2 regions of the Lysinibacillus sp. NPDC047702 genome follow, and region 2 is predicted to be linked to the other one. Evidence: a T-box and tRNA genes for the amino acid it is inferred to sense, from the RefSeq annotation. Region 2 holds a T-box; the other holds one or more tRNA genes.
What was found. The T-box of region 2 lies ahead of ileS (isoleucine--tRNA ligase). A T-box ahead of a tRNA ligase gene usually reads a tRNA of that ligase, here a tRNA-Ile.
Positions count from the first base shown of each region.

Region 1: it encodes a tRNA-Ile, which carries the amino acid that the T-box ahead of ileS (isoleucine--tRNA ligase) is inferred to sense. The anticodon was not compared.

Region 1 is NZ_JBNNMG010000086.1:859-11,111, forward strand. It holds tRNA gene ACQKIM_RS25385 (tRNA-His) at 1-56, shown strand, start outside; tRNA gene ACQKIM_RS25390 (tRNA-Gln) at 66-140, shown strand; tRNA gene ACQKIM_RS25395 (tRNA-Lys) at 156-228, shown strand; tRNA gene ACQKIM_RS25400 (tRNA-Arg) at 249-325, shown strand; tRNA gene ACQKIM_RS25405 (tRNA-Pro) at 337-413, shown strand; tRNA gene ACQKIM_RS25410 (tRNA-Ala) at 428-503, shown strand; tRNA gene ACQKIM_RS25415 (tRNA-Ser) at 517-609, shown strand; tRNA gene ACQKIM_RS25420 (tRNA-Phe) at 614-689, shown strand; tRNA gene ACQKIM_RS25425 (tRNA-Gly) at 696-769, shown strand; tRNA gene ACQKIM_RS25430 (tRNA-Ile) at 774-847, shown strand; tRNA gene ACQKIM_RS25435 (tRNA-Asn) at 855-931, shown strand; tRNA gene ACQKIM_RS25440 (tRNA-Glu) at 933-1,004, shown strand; gene ACQKIM_RS25445 (nitroreductase family protein) at 1,422-2,048, opposite strand; gene ACQKIM_RS25450 (winged helix-turn-helix transcriptional regulator) at 2,177-2,551, shown strand; gene ACQKIM_RS25455 (response regulator) at 3,232-4,386, shown strand; gene ACQKIM_RS25460 (S-layer homology domain-containing protein) at 4,917-9,596, shown strand; gene ACQKIM_RS25465 (sensor histidine kinase) at 9,677-9,886, opposite strand; gene ACQKIM_RS25470 (ATP-binding protein) at 9,883-10,253, opposite strand, start outside.
Region 2 is NZ_JBNNMG010000008.1:89,340-99,592, forward strand. It holds gene ACQKIM_RS06400 (AraC family transcriptional regulator) at 112-1,290, shown strand; gene ileS (isoleucine--tRNA ligase) at 1,519-4,287, opposite strand; T-box leader at 4,473-4,693, opposite strand; gene ACQKIM_RS06410 (DivIVA domain-containing protein) at 4,794-5,318, opposite strand; gene ACQKIM_RS06415 (RNA-binding protein) at 5,413-6,201, opposite strand; gene ACQKIM_RS06420 (YggT family protein) at 6,349-6,630, opposite strand; gene ACQKIM_RS06425 (cell division protein SepF) at 6,651-7,151, opposite strand; gene ACQKIM_RS06430 (YggS family pyridoxal phosphate-dependent enzyme) at 7,135-7,839, opposite strand; gene ACQKIM_RS06435 (YlmC/YmxH family sporulation protein) at 7,986-8,222, opposite strand; gene sigG (RNA polymerase sporulation sigma factor SigG) at 8,729-9,502, opposite strand; gene sigE (RNA polymerase sporulation sigma factor SigE) at 9,617-10,253, opposite strand, start outside.

The sequences.
Region 1 (10,253 bases), on a different contig from region 2:
AACGCATCGGATTGTGGTTCCGACATTCGTGGGTTCGATTCCCATCAGTCGCCCCATTTTAAAATTGGGGTATAGCCAAGCGGTAAGGCAACGGATTTTGATTCCGTCATGCCTAGGTTCGAATCCTAGTACCCCAGCCATTCATTTCTTAATTTGAGCCATTAGCTCAGTTGGTAGAGCATCTGACTTTTAATCAGAGGGTCGAAGGTTCGAGTCCTTCATGGCTCATCATTTTTATAGATACATATGCGCCCGTAGCTCAATTGGATAGAGCGTCTGACTACGGATCAGAAGGTTATGGGTTCGACTCCTGTCGGGCGCGCCATATTATGATTTCGGAATGTAGCTCAGCTTGGTAGAGCACTTGGTTTGGGACCAAGGGGTCGTAGGTTCGAATCCTGTCATTCCGACCATCTTTATTTTATTTGGGGCCTTAGCTCAGCTGGGAGAGCGCCTGCCTTGCACGCAGGAGGTCAGCGGTTCGATCCCGCTAGGCTCCACCATTTTAATATTTTTGGAGGTATACCCAAGTCTGGCTGAAGGGATCGGTCTTGAAAACCGACAGGCGGGTAACACCGCGCGGGGGTTCGAATCCCTCTACCTCCTCCATTTCGGGTCAGTAGCTCAGTTGGTAGAGCATTAGATTGAAGCTCTAAGTGTCGGCGGTTCGATTCCGTCCTGACCCACCATTATTTGCGGGTGTAGTTTAATGGTAAAACCTCAGCCTTCCAAGCTGATGTCGTGAGTTCGATTCTCATCACCCGCTCCAAAATGGGCCTATAGCTCAGCTGGTTAGAGCGCACGCCTGATAAGCGTGAGGTCGATGGTTCGAGTCCATTTAGGCCCATCATTATTCCGAAGTAGCTCAGTTGGTAGTAGCACCTGACTGTTAATCAGGTTGTCGCAGGTTCGAGTCCTGCCTTCGGAGCCACGGCCCGTTGGTCAAGTGGTTAAGACACCGCCCTTTCACGGCGGTAACACGGGTTCGAATCCCGTACGGGTCATCAAGCATGTAGCACAGTTGTGTGTTACATGCTTTTTTCTTTATGTATGTCAATCAATTGCCTTATAAAATAGTGAAATTATAAGCCAAAAATTATAATACCATCCTAAATGAAACCATGGTCATTTGAGAGGAATAATCATAGTGCATTAGAAAGTGCGATCCTGCACTAGATAGAGCCAATTAATGAATCTGTAGACAGTTCAAAGTCTGAGGTAAATAATTTTAATTTTATAAAGAAGAAATCATTTGTGTGGGTTAATTAAGCCTTGAAACACAAGGTGAAGACTTACAATTTAAATCATATAAATAAATGACCAGTACTCACTTTAAATGAGTAACTGGTCATTTTTGCTTACATCAACAATACATTATTTCTTTGCCTACCTATTAACATAATCAGATACTATGAGAGCACCTAAATGATTTGGTTTCTATACATTACTTTATTTACATTATGTCTTACGGTCTTATGACCAGCTTTAGTACCTTTACCAATAGCTATAAGCATAACATCTAAATACCTTTCGGAAATATTTAAGATTTCTTTTAATTTCTTAGAATCATAGCCTGACATAGTGATTGTCTCAAAACCAGCTTCATTTGCTAACAAAATTAATGACATTGACGCAAGACTTACATCTCTAGTTAATTCTAGTTCTAGATCTTCTTTAGATTTATTTTCATAATAATTTATGGCAGCATTCGCTAGATAATCTCTTAGTGATTCATCAAAATAACCTGCCTGAAAGCCTTCTTCATGTATCTTAATAATATTATCTTTATCAAATGCCTGATAATCACCTAACATAACAATTAATGTTGAAGCCTCTATCACTTGTTGTTGATTAAAGGCTATAGGCAATAATAAATTTCTTAAATCTGGTTCATCAATAATTAAGTATCGAGTAGCTTGAATATTATTTCCATTAGGTGACTTACTTGCACTTTCAATTAATGAGGTTAGAATTTCTGAACTAATTTTATAACTTGGATCATAATGTCTAACTGAACGTCTTTTTTCTAAAATATTTTTTACACTCATTTTATCAACTCCGAAATTTTATTTATTGCACCTTTAATTATAGTAAGCAATAATAAATAAGAAAATAACGCACAAAAATGTGGTATAGCCACTTTTAAGTGCCTATTTAGGAGGAAAAGCACAAGCACATGGTTAACTATAATACTGGAATCAACATTTTTATGAACATTGCAGGTGGAAAGTGGAAATGTCTGATACTCTTTTTCTTGAGCCAAAAATCAGTAAGGACAAAAGAGTTTTACGAATTTATACCTGGAATTACACAAAAAGTCCTAACAGATCAATTGAAACAGTTAGAAAGAGATGGACTTGTACAAAGAGAAGTATTTAAAGAAGTACCTCCAAAAGTGGAATACAGCTTAACTGATCTAGGAAAATCATTTGTACCAGTATTAAACACAATGTGTGAATTCGGTAATACGTATGCACGTATAAAAGGTATAGAGAAAGATCAACAAATTTATTGTGATACGTTCCTTAGTTCTCAAAACGAAAATATATAGTAATTGTCACTTGTTCCTAAGTTGTTCCTTTTCAATATGCTTGATAAATTAGCTCTTGATATTTTATGGAATTACATGACAGCCTCTATAAAACTATTTCATATAAGGTTAAAGGTGACTGTATATAAAGAGGGGAAAAGTGACCAATATTATTACACTATAATTATATTGGTCACTTTCATTTTTAGCGGTTAAGTGACTATCAGTATTAGTAGTCATTCTAATAGCATTGTGTATCTAACTGCTCTATATTATTTTGAAGTTAACATTTCTGCGAATTAGAAATGAAGTGAATGAGTGTGCGTGGAATTTCTTTTGTTTAACTATAATTTTGAGACTACTTTATTCCAAGCAACATCTATTGCAGATGAGCGTGTAGGAACTAGCCGTATTAATGAAAATAAAATCAATAGGTTAACATTTTCAGCTTTCAAAGGATTAAGTAAATTTCCAATAGCTTTTTTTATTCTAATACCTCATCAATAAAGGTTAATGACCAGCAAGCTAATTTTAGCCGAGCTGGTCATCTTTTTTGTATTTGCTAGGATGGAATTACCTATGTAATATATCCAATTAAAATACAAAATTTTCCAATGATAAGTGGAGTTGTGTAGAAGTTGTATAGACCCATGTGATAACCTTTACTTGTTTTCTAGACTAACTTTTAAGGAGGGGATGTTATGAAAATTGTGATAGTAGATGATGAAAATCAATCATTAAAAAGACTAAAAAACTTACTTAAAAAAAGTAATGTCTCGGAAGTCGACATAGTTGGAGAATATACAAATTTTCTAGAAGTGGTTGCTCAAATACAAACAATGCAACCAGATGTTGTATTTTTAGATATAGTAATGCCTGATATGGACGGCCTAACACTTGGTAAAAGGGTTCGGGAACTATTACCAAACATAGAAATTGTCTTTACTTCAGTCTTTGACAAATATGCGATAGAAGCTTTCAATTTGCATGCCATAGACTATCTATTAAAGCCTGTGCAAAAGCCACGTTTACATAAAACATTGGAACGACTTCAAAAGATTATCGAAAAAAAACAACCAAACACAACTAGGCAAAAAATGATTCAACTGTTAGGAAGTATAAAGGTAGTAATGCCTGATGGAAATGCGCAAGTAATGAAGTGGCGCACATCAAAAGCAAAGGAATTGTTTACTTATATGCTTACCCATCGCAATGAAATCATTCAACGAGACCTCATTTTGAAGCTGCTTTGGCCAGAAATTGATATGGATAAGGCCTCTAAGCAGCTTTACACAGTTATTTATACCATCCGTCAAACTTTGGAGAATTATGGATTAGACGGAGTGGAAATTTCCAGTCCATTATTGAAATCAGGCTATCAGTTATTATTGAAAGATGTGGAAATCGATGTGGAACAATGGTTAACACAATTAAAGTCTTTACCTCCGCTTGAATTGACTACAATAAGGGCACATGAGCAGGTATTCCAAGCCTATTCAGGCAATTATTTGGGTGATAGTGATTATTTATGGTCAAAAAGCGAAAGGGAACGACTAAGACGTTTATGGTTATACCATGCACAACAATTAAGTAAATATTATATTAAAAATGAGAACTACTTTGCTGCTGTAAAGGTGCAAGTAAAGGTTCAGTCATTTTTCCCTGATGAGGAAGAAAGGTATTTTACCTTGATGAAGCTCTACGATTTACTGAGCAATGCAGCTGCTGTTGAGGAACAATACTGGTTATTAAAGAAAATGCTAAAGAAGCAAGTAGCAATGGAGCCAAGTGAGGAAATTGAAAGATGGTATCAAAAATGGAGACAAATGAGCGCGATTTTGCAGGTGAAAATTTAGATTAATATGTTATTTAGTATGAGAATGAAGAGGATTTGGAATTAATCGATCTAAAACTTAAAAAGCGGTTCTCATGACAACTCTCTTAGCGCATAGATTCTTCTCTTCATAACTCACTCCTCTTTAAAACTGTTCAACTTTGTTTAAAAGAATTTTTTCCTTTTTTAATAAAAAGATATTTGATATTAGTTAATTATATATTTGTTTAATCATAAAAAGAAATCCAATCAGCTGTCCTATGAAAGCTGAAGACTTGTAAAGTTAATAGAAATTTTGTGAGAAAAAAGGTGATGTGCAATAACGACATTGCCTATTTTTTATGTTGTAGAAGTTGTATAACCAATGTCAAAAGAGCACATTGTGCCAAATTTCTGATGTAAATATTTTGTATAGGTCGATGTTCTATAGTTAAGTGTGAGGAAATATTGAAAAACCTCAGATTTTTGGAGTTAATTTAGTTCATAAAAGGAGGATGAGTAGCTCTTTACTAAGAATTTTATGGCACTTTTTCAAAGAATGGAGGAACAAACATGCAAACTAAAAAGCAACAAAAATGGTGGAAACGCTCCCTCAACGCATTTCTTGCCACAGCACTAGTCGCAAGTAGTATCTCTTTTGTTGGTGTTCCACAAAAGGCAAAAGCAGCAACAAATGATACACCAATATCATCCCCAGCTGGTGTAGATGGTGCAGTTTTATGGCTTCGCCCCGATAAGGGAATTAGTGTTGAAAGTGGAAAAACAGTATCTGAATGGCAAGATCAAAGTAATGTTGGCAATCATGCTACACAGAGTACAACTACTCTGCAACCAATGTACCGTAATGATGCACAGTATAATGTGAATTTTAATCCGATGTTAGAGCTGAATAATAAGTATTTTGATCTTGATGTCAATAAACTTCCTACGGGTAATTCATCACGAACAATTGTAGCTGTAGCAGCATCAGAGAACAATACAGCCGATAATCGTTATATCATTTCATGGGGAACTGCTTCTGGGGGTAATATGATAGGCATGCTCCAGCTTAGTGGAACCACAAAAGGTGCGATGTCTATTTATGGAGGCTCGTTCTCAAGTGAGGATGGTTTCTGGCAAAAAAATGTGCCAAATGAACTGGTGGCAACATACGATGGTACGAATGGTGCGTTATATAGCAAAACGACACAAATAGGTAAAGCACCTCAGAGCTGGAATACCGCTAAGACACAGGCACGAGTAGGACGTATTATTGGAAGTGGTCGACCAGAAGAATGGATAGGAACAATTGGCGATATTATTGTGTATGACCGTGCTCTGGATGATACAGAACGCAAACAAATAAGTTCATATCTTGCTATTAAATATGGCTATACACTTGGAGTTGAGGGACTTTCTACGAATAGTAAAAAGGCAGATTATTTAGCTTCTGATACAAGCGTACTATGGAACGCAACTACAAATGCAGCGTATTATCATAGCATCGCAGGGATTGCGCGTGATGATAATGGTGGATTATTGCAGAAGCAAAGTAACAGCACAAACCCTGGTCATCAAGTGATTATTGGTTTAAGTGAAATTAGTGATAAAAACTCTAATAATGTAGCAACTTTTTCAACTGATATGCAATATTTAATGTGGGGAGATAATAATCAACCATTTACTTATACTAAACCAATTGGTGATAGAGCACATACTGAACGCATTTGGAAAGTGCAAAATAGAGGAAATGTTGGACAAGTAGAATTTGCCATTCCTAAAGCAGCCTTACCAGAAAAAGGAGCATTGCTAGTAGGGGATAGTGATACAGATTTTAGTGCAGCAAAAGAATATCCATTAACGTTAAAAACAATTAATGGAAAAGAGTATTATACAACAAAGTTAACGTTCACAGATGGTCAATATTTTACTCTTGTGACAACACAGCCTGAACTAGAAACAGCAACCCTAACACAAACAATCACTGATGAAAATAAAGTGACCTTAATTTTTGATCAAAGTGTGACTTTAACAGATTTAAATGGCTTTACAATTACGAAAGATGGAAAAGAGATTCCTATACAAAGTGTTACTCACACAATAGATGGTAATAAGATAATTTTAACATTACCAACAAATGAAAATGTTACAAATGAATCAGTTATTAAGGTGAAATATGAAAAAGACTCTGGTAACTTAAAAGGTAGCACAAATAATCTGCCAGTTGGGAATTTTGAAATAGAGGCAGTAAATTCATTTGCAACTTCTTTAAAAATCAACGAGCCAAGTACTACGATTGTAGCAAAGCCAAAACCGGACATAAAAGGTGAAGTTGAAGCTGGTTCAAATGTTGAAGTTGTGATAAAAGATAAACTAGGAAATATAGTACCAAATGCAGGTGGTATGGCTAGTGTTGATGGGAACGGCAATTGGACATATACACCTTCATTAGATTTAGCAATAGGTGACTATACAATTGAAGTGAAAGCTACAAAAAACGATAAGACAGTTACAAAAACAAAGCCATTAACAATTGTTGATAAAACAGCCCTTCATAATAAAGTAACAGAAATAGAAGGCTTAACACCAACACATTACACATCAGAAAGCTGGGCAAAATTACAGGAGAAATTAACTGAGGCAAAAGCAGTGTTAACGAATCCTACTGCTACACAACAAGAGGTAAATTCGGCATTACAGGCATTAGAAGATGCACAAAATGCCTTAAAAGCACCAAAACCAACAAGTGTGGCACTGACACAAACAGTATCTGAAGGTAATAAAGTGACACTGACATTCAATCAAGAAGTAGAGCTAACAGATTTAACAGGCTTTACTGTCATGGTGGATGGAACGCCAGTAACACCGACATTTGAAGTTGATCCAACTGATAGTAAAAAGGTGATCTTTACATTACCGAATGGCACAGACGTAACGAATAAAGAAGTGAAGGTTATTTATAATGGTGCAGGTAATTTAAAAGGTAAGGGAGCGACAGGTGCGCCTGTAGAGAATTTTGAAATGGTGGCAGAGGACCCATACAGCGCAGCGTTCCAAATTACGAAGCCAGACGCAGTAACAGCTAATCCGCAGCCAACAATTGGTGGGAAGGTGGATGTAACCACAACACCATCTACTGTGACGATTGTCTTGAAAAATGACAAGGATGAGTCTCTGCTGGTAGATGTGGCGGCAACAGTCGATCCACTAACAGGTGAATGGACATATACACCACCAACAGGTTTACCAGATGGCACATATACAATTATTGCAACAGCAACAAATGGTCAACAAACGGTAACGAAAAAACATACATTTACAGTGGCAACAACACCAATAGTAAACAAAGTACCACTACAGCAAAAGGTGGATGACGCTAAAAACTTAGTTGCAGGTGAGTATACGCCAACAAGCTGGGCACAGTATCAAGAGGCTTTAAAGAAAGCGAATGAAGTGCTGACGAATCCAAATGCAACACAGGGAGAAGTAGACAAAGCATTAGCAGCATTAACGGTGGCACAAAATGCACTTGTGAAATTAGGCAAAGGGCTAGGTACATTAACTCCATCTACAGGTACGTTAAGTCCAAACTTCCAAACAGGGGTAACAGATTACACAATGACAGTTGGCTATCCAACATCAGTCATTGACTTTACAGCGATTCCAGTAGAGGCAGGTGCTACAGTCACAACAACAGTTAATGGGCAGCCAGGCAGTATTGGACAAATTCCATTGCGTGTAGGCGAAAACATACTTGTCATTACAGTAAAAGATGCAAATGGTAACGAGAAACACTATACCGTGAAAATCTATCGTCAAGCTGATACATCTTATCCAGGTGGTGGGAATTCAGGTAACGGTGGTACGACAACACCAATAACACCGACACCGGGTGACACAAAAACAAAAATCCAAGTGGAGCTTGAAATCGATGGCGAAAAACCACTGGAAAAAACTACTGTAGAGATTGAGCGTACTAAGCATGCCAATGGCGATATCACAGACTTTGTTGCTCTGACAGAAGCCAATGCAAAAGAAGCTGTGGCAAAGGCAAAAGCAATCGGTAACGATATTGCGCGTATCGTATTACCAGATGTGAATGATGAAGTGAAGGAAGCGAAAGTTGAAATTCCAAAAGAATCCTTGAAATTATTACGCGATAACGGAATAGCGTTAGAAATTTCATCAGAAAACGGACATATTGCAATTCCAGTAAGTTCAATGCAGGGCATTGACGATAACTTCTACTTCCGTCTAGTACCCGTGAAAAAGGAAAGCGAGCGTCAAGCGATTGAAGAGCGTGCACGTGCAGAGCGCGTTGTGCGAGCAACACTGCAAAGCAATGATGTGCATGTGGTAGCACGTCCAATGACAATCGAAACAAATATGCCAAGTCGTCCTGCGCAGGTAACATTGCCATTAAAAGGCGTGAAAATCCCAACGGGTGCAGCAGAGCGTGAGGCATTCCTGAAGCAATTAGCGGTATTTATTGAACACTCCGATGGGGAGAAGAAAGTCGTTATCCCTGAGGTAGTAACAATGGCGAAGGGTGAGCTAGGCTTACGCTTTACAGTAGAGAAGTTCAGCACATTCACAATTATTCAGGTGAATAAGGTCGAAGAAACAAAACCATCTCTTGAAGTAAAAGAGCATGAAGCGTACATTAAGGGCTTCCCAGATGGCACATTCGGTCCAGAGAAAAACGTAACACGTGCTCAAGTGGCAACAATGATTGCGCGTATCTTAGGCTATACAGATGGACCAGTAAACACTGCACCATTTAAGGATATTCCAAGTGATCATTACGCAGCGGGAGCTATTGCCTTTGTCAAAGAGCGTAGCATTATGAATGGCGATATTAATGGTAACTTCCGTGCCAGTGAAAACATTACACGTGCACAAATGGCAACGGTAGTGGCGAACTTTAAGCAACTGCCTATCGAAGAGAATGTAGCGATTACATTCAACGATACAAAAGGTCATTGGGCACAATGGATAATCGAAGCGAACCGTGTGGCAGGCATCATCAACGGTCGTCAGGATGGTAGCTTTGCGCCAGAAGAATATTTAACACGTGCTCAAGCGGTGATCATGATGAACCGCATGTTTGAGCGCGGTCCGCTACAAGGCGTAACAGCACCAAGCTTCCCAGATGTAAAAGCAACACACTGGGCATTCAAAGAAATTGAGGAAGCAGCGAAATCTCATACTTATTTTATTGATGAAGATGGGGACGAGCAACTTTCAAAATAAGACATATAGCAAAAGCAGGCTAGGGGAAACCTTAGCCTGCTTTTTCAATAGAGACGGATAGACTCGACATCGCCCTCTCTTTATTTAGGAATTTGTAAGGAGATTGTTGTGCCTTGTCCAACCACGCTTTCTATGGTTAATTCTACGCCAAATAATTGTTTTAGGCGCTGTTGGGTATTGACGAGGCCCACGCTTCTTTTCTCTTTAGGACCATTGTTATCAAAGCCAACGCCATTATCGGAAATGGTTATGTTAAAGTGTTGCTCAGTCTCTACAATGTGAATTGTCACGGTTCCTCCTCCGCGTCGGGTAAAATGCCATGCTGGATGGCGTTTTCGACAAGTGTCTGTATGGACAGTGGAGGGACGGACAGTTCTATATTCTCAGGGATGTCCCATATTACTTGAACTTTATCGCCAAAGCGTATTTGTTCTATGGCAAGATAGGCACGAACGAGCTTTAATTCATAGTCGATTGGCACGACTAAATCGACATTTTGGAAATCGAAGCTCGTTTGTAGATAATCACTAAAGGCAAGTAGTAATTCTTCCATTTTCTCCTCATCTACACCATGTAAAGAAATAATAGAGTTCAAAGTATTGAAGAAAAAGTGTGGCTGAATTTGTGCCTGAAGCCATGCAGCTTCAATGCGCAGAC
Region 2 (10,253 bases):
TACAAAAAAACGCTATTTTAAGTTAAAATACTTTTATCGTTATAATAGAAGGGAGTTGTTACCATTTTAAATATTGTTTGGTACATGGAAAGTTACTTAGAAAAACAACAGATGAGCAACTGGCTAGAAGAATTTCTACCGAATACCTTTATTAATTGTAATCAGCCTAATACAGAGGATGTTGCAATCTTTATCTATGATATTAACCACTTATTTGATTGGGTAAAGGTAAATCGTTTAAAAAGAAATTATCCTAATAGTTTAATTGTCCCTATTGTTGCAGAACACCTTACCTACTCAACTGGTATAGCGATTGAATTAAATTTATCTGCATTACTTATAAAACCTTTACAGAAATCAAAATTCATCAGAATTGTAAAAAAACTTTATACATCTTATAAAGAAAAACAAGCAAGCACACTTACAATGCTTGAGTTATCACAGCAAATTTCACAAGACCACACCTCACCTTTCAGAGAAGCCTTTTTAAAACGGCTTATTCGTGGAGAAATTGAAAATGAGCAGGAAATTATTCAATCTGCCTCCTTTTTATCAAAAGATTGTATCCCAAATATTGTTTTTTTAATTCAAGGCTATATCGATATACATGAAAATCGATGTATTCCTCAGGATGCAAATAGCGTTATTACCAATATGTTTCGCCAGGGCTTTGCAGATAAAGCCTCTCTTTCCTTTTTAAATTTTGAACGTTATTTACTGCTGCTGATGCGTATACCTAATGAAATTACTTCGTTTAAGCATTGGACAGAAGGAGCGGACTCTCTGTATGAGGTAATTGAGATCTTAAAAAAGGAGTATTGTATTCATCTATTTATGGGGATAGGAAGCGTCTTTCATGATCCTATGCAAGTGAAGGAATCCTACAGCCAAGCTCGAAAGGCAAGGAGAAAACCACCTGTTGACAATATACATGCAAGATTTTATGAAGACTTAACAGAACAGGAACAGCTTCAAAGGGCCATTCTTTATATAGAGGAGCATTATGATGAGCAAATTACAATCAGTGATGTTGCCAAATATATAAATTTCAGCGCCACACATTTTAGCAGATTATTCAAAAAGGAAACTGGTCGCAATTTTGTAGATTATGTAGCCTTTACCCGTATCATTAAAACATTGCCTTTTTTAAGAAAATACGACTATACTATTGAGAAAATCTCCTCCATCTGTGGCTTTAACACACCAAATTATTTCAGCCTGACATTTAAAAAATATGTAGGCATTTCTCCAACAGACTACCGCAACACAAAAGAAATTTTATTTAAATAAAAAGTGCATTCACGCCCATCTTCATGTTTCATCAACCAACATAACTAGTAGTATAAAAAGTCCACCACGATTGGTGCTTTCTATGCGTGAGACAGGCCACACCCAGTAAAGGGCGAGAATGCAATTCACTAAATAATTATACATAGGCTTTATTACATGATAGTCTCATCAAAAAACGCAAGCCCCCAATTTTGGAGACTTGCGTTTTCATCACAATTAATATTATTTCTAAACGTAATATTTTTCTACAACTTCTGCACAGCGCGCACAAACTGTTGGATGTGCTTCATTTGCACCAACTGATTCAGAAATTGACCAACAGCGCTCACATTTTTCTCCTGTTGCTTTCTCAACAACAATAGATGCGTGCTCAAGCACTAACGCATCCGCTGGTGCCTTATCAATAGATGCTACTTCAAAGGCTGAAACAATAGAAAGTTGAGCAAAATCAATGCTTGCATCATTTAATAATGCAGCAACATCCTCTTTAGCGTACACAGTTACTTTTGCTTCAAGAGATTTACCGATTGTTTTTGCATTACGGGCTTCTTCTAAAGCTTTTAGAATATCATCACGAACATCAATAATTTTCACCCATTTTGCACGCAGTTCCTCGAAGTTCCCTTGTACATCAACTTCTGGGAAATCAGTTAATTGTACAGAACCCTCTTCTACTACACCTTGAGCATGTAAGTAAGACCACATTTCATCTGTTGTATGAGGAATAATAGGTGTCATTACTTTTACTAACGTCATTAATGTATCATAAATCACCGTTTGCATTGCACGACGATCTTTGTTGTCAGTGCCCTCAATGTATACAACATCTTTTGCAATATCTAGGTAGAATGAGGATAACTCTACAGCAACAAAGTTATTAACAGCATGGTATACAGCTGCAAAATCATAGCGATCATAGGCAGTACGTACAGTTTTTAAGACATCTTGCAGACGCATATAAACGTATTGATCCATTTCACGAAGATCTGCATAGGCTACACGATCTTTAGTTGGATCGAAATCAGCTACATTACCATGTAAGAAACGGAATGTGTTTCGGATTTTACGATAAACTTCAGATACTTGTTTTAGCATATCCATTGAGATACGTACGTCGCTTGTATAATCAACAGAGGCAACCCATAATCGAAGAATATCAGCTCCGTATTGATCCATAACCTTTTGCGGAATAATGACATTTCCTAATGATTTACTCATTTTGCGTCCTTCTCCATCCAGTACGAAACCGTGTGTTAATAGTCCCTTATATGGAGCATAGCCATTAATGGCAACAGACGTAATTAAAGATGAGTTGAACCAGCCACGGTGTTGGTCAGAACCCTCTAAATATAAATCTGCTGGATATTTCATACCACGTTCTACTAGCACGCCTTGATGTGACGACCCTGAATCAAACCAAACATCCATAATGTCATTCTCTTTTGTAAATTCACCATTCGGGCTACCAGCGTGTGTAAAGCCTTCAGGTAATAGTTCTTTAGCTGTTTTTTGGAACCAGATATTTGAGCCATGCTCACGGAACAACGCAGAAACATGCGCAATTGTTTCTGGTGTAATGATTGGCTCACCATTCTCAGCATAGAAAATTGGAATCGGCACACCCCATGCACGCTGACGTGAAATTACCCAGTCACCACGGTCACGAATCATATTGTAAAGGCGCGTTTCACCCCAAGCAGGTGTAAATGCTGTTGCTTTTACAGCCTCTAGTAACTCACCACGGAATGCTTCAACAGACGCAAACCATTGTGGTGTTGCACGATAAATAACTGGTTTTTTTGTACGCCAGTCATGTGGGTATGAGTGCGTAAAGAAATTAAGCTTTTCTAGTGCGCCTACTTCTTGTAATTTTTCGGTAATTAATTTATTTGCATCGTTATAGAACACACCTTCAAAACCAGGTGCCTCCTCTGTGTAGCAGCCACTATTGTCAACAGGGCTTAAAATTGGCAGACCGTATTGCTTACTAATATAATAGTCATCTTCCCCGTGACCAGGTGCTGTATGAACACAGCCAGTACCTGCCTCAGCCGTTACATGCTCACCAACCATCACAAGAGATTCTCGGTCATAGAATGGATGCTGCGCAACAACTCGATCCAGTGCTTCACCTTTAACTTCTTGAACAACTTCATAGGATTCCCAATCAAGTTCTTTAGCAACTGTTTCTAATAATTCTTTAGCAATGATGAATTTTTTATCTGCAACTGCTGCAACTACATAAATAAATTCAGGGTTTACAGAAATCCCTAAGTTCGCTGGAATTGTCCAAGGCGTTGTTGTCCAAATGATAATTTTAGCATCGGCTGGTACTACACCTTTAGCATCTTTAATAGCAAAGCTTACATAAATAGAAGGTGATTTAATATCCTGATATTCAATTTCCGCTTCTGCAAGTGCAGATTCAGAAGAAGGAGACCAGTAAACTGGCTTTAAGCCTTTATAAATATAGCCTTTTTCCGCCATCTTCCCGAACACTTCAATTTGGCGAGCTTCAAATTCTGGTTTTAAAGTAATATATGGATTTTCCCAATCACCACGAATGCCTAAACGACGGAATTGAACTCGTTGATTGTCGATTTGTTCGTACGCATACTTTTCGCATAGTTTTCGGAAGTCCGCAACAGACATCTCTTTACGCTTTACACCTTTGTTTGTTAAAGCCTGCTCAATTGGTAAACCATGAGTATCCCAGCCTGGAATATAGTTTACATGAAAACCATTCATAGAGCGATGGCGTGTAATCATATCTTTTAACACTTTATTTAGTGCATGACCGATATGAATATCACCGTTTGCATAGGGAGGACCATCGTGTAGTACGTACTCAGGACGTCCTTCAGTACGCGCCATCTGTAATTTGTTAATGTCCATTTCATTCCATTTTTCTTGCATTTTTGGTTCATTTGCCGGTAAGTTTCCTCGCATCGGGAAATCTGTTTTAGGCATTAATAAAGTATCCTTATATTCAACCATACTTCTATTCCTCCTTTAATTTTACACACAAAGAACAAAGCTAATGCTTAAGGCATTCATATACATATGACAGCACTTGGCGAATTCAACACGTTTAAGTATTTCTTTCATCGCTTACGATTTAACGAAAGAAAAGTAGCTGTTCGTTGGAAATTAAGCAAATAAAAAAAGCCTCTCTATCCCCACTAAGGGACGAGAAGCTTATACTCGCGGTACCACCCTACTTGTAGCACAAATTTGTACTACCTCTTTAAGCACGTTAACGTTGTGCATCACGAAATAACCTACTTCCATTCAGTTATTTAGCTCTGAAGTGATGTTCATTGTTATTTGCTTGTTTGGGCTCACACTATCCCCAAATCGCTTTGCTACGCCTAACAAATACTGTCTTCGTCTCTGCCAGTATGCATATCTGTTTAAAATAATTACTATTTCATTAGTATATGAAAATCAAACAATCACGTCAAGTTTCACTTATTGCGCTCATACGTCACGCAAAATAAATGCTAAATTTGATCTGATTCCTGTGCTTCTCCCACAGATGCTTGAATTTCTGTTAAATCTATATCATATTGCAACAAATGGTCCCAGTCATCTGCATTTAATAGATCAAGCTGAGCCTCTACAAGCATTTTAAATCGATTACGAAATACCTTGGATTGCTTTTTAAGCTCATCAATTTCAATTGTTACTTTACGAGCCTTTGTTAAAGCTTCATTGAGGATACGATCAGCATTTTTCTCTGCTTCTTTCACAATAAGCTTTGCCTCTTTTTGTGAATTTCTTCGCACCTCATCGGCAGCCTCCTGTGCTACAACAATTGATTTTTGTAACGTCTCCTCTAAAGTGTTAAAATGCCTAGCTTGTTCTAAGGCCATCTCTAACTGTTTTTCAACGTCCTTTTTTTCACGTAATAAAATTTCGTAGTCTTTAATAATTTGATCTAAAAATTCATTTACTTCATCCTCAGCATAGCCCCTGAAGGATTTTGTAAACTCCTTATTATGTATATCAATAGGTGATAATGGCATACGATCCTTCTCTCCTTTACATGTACATTCGTATTTCTATTATACAATTGTTCCGACAACTTAGCAGTAAAAATTAATGAAATTCACTTGATTTTCAACCTTTTTGGGTCAAACAACCGACTTGTAAACGGATTTTATCTTTTTTTGTACGGCCTTCTGTCATTAGAATTTTTACTCGACCACTACCCCGTATAGATAAAATATCCCCCTCTTGTAATTCAAAAGCAACTGTATCTCGCTCTGTCCAATTGACACGCACTTTATTACCTGTTATTAAAGCCTGTGCCTTTTGACGAGAAACCTTTAAAATTGTTGCGATAATAACATCTAACCGCATTGAAGTAACCGTGTGAGACTCTTCTAGCCATTCTTCCTCATTTTGCAGAAGCGACTCTGCCTCTTTCATGGATTCTACATGAACCTTCACCTTGCCAATACCTGTTAAATGCAAGCGGACATACTCCGCTATCTCATTTGCTACAACAAACTGGACATGGTGTTCATCAACGCGGATATCACCAAACTTACCTCGATTCAACCCCAATGATAATAATGCGCCAAGTACATCTGGATGACGCAATTGTACAAATTTTATAGGATATTGAATGGTAAATACTGTAAACTGAAAATCTTCCTCCACTGGCTCATAATAAGTGGGATAAATGAGCATTCTTTGTCTTTCTGCCTCATTAAAAAGTCCAGCACTAGCCGTTTGCAATGTGTCGTATTGTCCAATAATGGATGTTACGATAAAGCGCTGACGAGGATCTAAAAAATCAGTGAGCTTTGGTGCGTAGCGGTCCTCCACTTCTCGCTGCCAATTCACCACTTGTTCAATAAAAGGCTGTTCTTCTTTTCTAAAATGTTGTATTAAATGCTCCATTTAACTACACCTCTATTATCTCTCTTTTACTAGTACAATTTCATTGGTATTTTCATGTTTTGTAACCAAAATTTAGTTATGTTAGCTACTTATCGTTTATTAGTATTCCCTAAAATAAAAAATCCCCACCATTTGTGAGGATTTCTTTTACATAAACATAAAGTATATTTTTTGAATGACAATAATAACTCCTCTTTGAACAAAATTAAGGACAAAAATTGCCACGATAGGAGAAATATCAATCATGCCAATTGGCGGAATAAATCGTCTAAAGATACCAAGATACGGTTCACATACATTTGCCAGCATGCGTCCAATAGATGAATTTTGAGCAGCAGGTACCCAAGACATTAAAATGTATGCAATTAACATCAGTGAGTAAATATCAAATGCTAATGATACAAACCTTAAAACATAATAAAAAGTCATATAAACTACAATCCTCGCTATTAATTATCGTCTAAAATAAAATTTGAAATTTCGCCGGACACTTCTACATTATCTGGTGTACATAAGAAGATATCTTTACCAATTCTTTGGATATCGCCGCCAAGTGCATAAACTGTGCCGCTTAAAAAATCAATAATTCGTACGCCTTGTTCACGTTCAATTCGTTGTAGATTGACGATTGTTGCACGTTTATTTTTTAAATGTTCAGCGATATCCTGTGCTTCAGCATAGACTCTAGGTTCTACTAATACAACCTTTGCCCCTTTAGAGTTCATGGCTGCCTGTAAGCTAACAATGTTGTTTGCAGGTGCAGCACTCTGTGGAACAATTTCGTGAATGGGTGCCTTGCGCTCTTTCATAACCTTTTTAGGCTTTACTGAATGAATCGGTTGCTGATGATGTACGGGTTGTTGTTGCTGTTGAATAGGAGCTTGCGTGATTTCTTCTTCTAATTCTTCCTCTAGATAAAAGAAGTTTTTAATTTTATTTTTCATGCTCATCCTGTTCCCCTCTTTCATTTCCAACAAGAGCCGTTCCGACTCGAACGAATGTAGCCCCTTCCTCTACCGCAATTTCAAAGTCATTAGACATGCCCATTGATAACTCGGTACAAGGCGCATGTACGAATCCCTGCTCGGCTATTTGCTGTTGACATTGTTTTAATTGCTTAAAAACAGTGCGAATCATGTCATCGTCATCTGTATTTGGTGCCATCGTCATTAAACCTACTACTTGAATTTTCGTAAAACTTGCTAAAGATTGAATAAAAGGTAGGGCTTCCTCAATCGTTAAACCATGTTTTGATTCTTCACCTGATACATTAATTTGAACAAAGCATTTTATAGGTTTGTCTGCTCTTTTTTCGATTTCTTCTGCTAAACTTAATCGATCCAATGAATGTAAATAATCAATATGGTTAATCACTTGTTTTACCTTACGTGTTTGTAAAGAACCAATATAATGCCAATTTACATCTTCTTGAATTGCTTCTATTTTTCGACTTAAGCCCTCTGGACGATTTTCTCCTAAATGAAGAAGTCCTGCATTGATTGCCTCTTGTGTTCTTCCAACTGAAACTTCTTTTGTTACTGCAATAATTTGAACTTTCTCTGTTTCCCAAATTGAACGTTTTTGGGCTGCATGTATAAGATCATTAATTCTGTTTAAATTTGTTAAGATTTTTGTCACTGTTTTTCCCAACTTTACAACAATAGTTTCCTTTATTGTAACAAGCTATGCCTGAATTATCAATGAATAGCCTGACCTAATATGAAAGGACAGTTGCATCATTCATAGTAAATGAAAATAGCTTGGCTCTAAATAGGCAACCAAATTTAAGATAATGCTTTTACTAAAATAACATCTTTCCCAACAACAAGTACATCTTTCATGTAGACCTTTCTAACAGTATCTTCACCTCGAAAAAGCCCAAGATATTTTCGCGGCTCTGCAATCATAAACGCTGTCACATAGCCTGTTTCTTTTGACACTTCTGCATCTACCACAAACCCTAAAAAACGCCCATTACCTGCTTCAATAACTTCTTTTTGTTGTAACATTGAAAAACGCATTATATCCCTCCTGTAACAATTACTTTATGACATCCACTATTATCTCCATCAAAGTATGCTGTCACTTTATATTTATGTTATGTATTGTTAGATAGCTGAATGAAGATCAATTTCGCCTTGGCGTAATTGTAGCTGCCGCTTTGCTTTCGCTACAGAAAACATTTGTTGCTGTCGCTTCGCTTTCGCACAGATAAACAATGCGTCCGGATTTTGGATTGTGCCTAGGCCTGCACGAGGGCCGATACGATGTCGGTCATTTCGGTAATGCCACAGGACGTGGCGTTTTTACCGATGCAGGTCAGTTAGCCGTTTTCGCAGGATGCGAAGATTTTAGGCTAACATCCTTTATTCATTCCTTTGAAAATCCGTGACATCCGCCGGGAGCTTTAGGCCAACCCATCTGTAGAGATGGGAGTCTTCTGTATCTGCCGCTATACTTTCGATACAAAAAACATTTGCTGAATGAAGATAAAATGCGCACCGAAAGCTCTGGTGCGCATTGTCTACTACTTATAATCTTTCTGCATTGTTTCAATCGCATTTTTTTCTAGACGTGAAATTTGCGCTTGAGAGATTCCCAATTCTTTTGCAATTTCTGTTTGTGTCTCACCGTAATAAAAGCGCTTGGCAACAATCATTTGTTGTCGTTCATCTAACTTTTGCAAACTTTCCTTCACCGACACGTAGGCAACCCATTGATCTTCAGATACATCATCATCACGTAATTGATCCATCATATAAACAGCGTCTCCACCGTCTGAATAAATAGGCTCTTGTAAAGAAACAGGATCTTGAATGGCATCTAAAGCGAATAAAACATCTTCCTTTTTCATGTCAATCATTTCTGCAATTTCTTCAATCGTTGGTTCTCGTAAATTGTCAGTTATCCATTGCTCTTTTGCCTGCATTGCTTTATACGCAATATCTCTTAAAGAACGAGAAACGCGTAACGCATGATGATCACGCAGATGGCGACGAATTTCTCCAATAATCATTGGTACAGCATATGTTGAAAATCGCACATTATGCTTTAAATCAAAATGATCGATGGCTTTCATGAGGCCGATGCAGCCTACCTGAAATAAATCATCTGCCTGTTCACCCCTATAGGCAAATCTACCGACAATACTGAGCACTAACCTTAAATTGCACATCACAAGCTCTTCTCTAATCTCGGTTTCTCCTGCTTGTAATCGGATGAAGAGTTCCTTCATTTCCTCGTGCTTTAAAATTGGCAAAGTCGATGTATCTAAGCCGCAAAGATCTACTTTAGTTCGCATATTCGATTCCTCCGGATGTTATTCTCTGACTAAACCGTGACATCAGTTTGTCCGAGAGAAACGAGAATATGCACAAAAGCTATGACCAATTTTAGGTAGGTTAATTTTCCCTCTCTAAGATATTGGCTGGTTTAAATTTTCACGTAAATCTTGAATGATTTTCTTCTCTAATCGGGAAATATAAGATTGTGAAATCCCTAAATGATCCGCAACTTCTTTTTGTGTCATTTCAACTTTACCATTGAGGCCAAAACGACATTCCATAATATATCTTTCACGCGCACCTAGTAAATTAATAGCATGAAACATATGCTGACGCTCAATTTTCTTTTCTACATTGTCTAAAATAATATGCTCTTCTGTGCCTAAAATATCAGACAATAGTAATTCATTGCCATCAGCATCAGAATTAAGTGGTTCGTCTAGCGAAACTTCACCTTTCATGCGACTTGTTTTCCGTAAATGCATGAGAATTTCATTTTCAATACAACGGGAAGCATACGTTGCAAGTTTAATATTTTTATCCGTATTGAACGTTTCAATTGCCTTAATTAAACCGATCGAGCCAATACTAATTAAATCCTCAATCGGCGTACCCGTATTATCAAAACGTCTAGCAATGTAAACAACAAGACGTAAATTACGTTCAATTAGTGTGTCTCTAGCTCGTAAATCACCATTCATAAAGGATGCAATGACTGTAACTTCTTCTTCTCGACTTAATGGCACTGGCAATGAATCATTTCCCCCT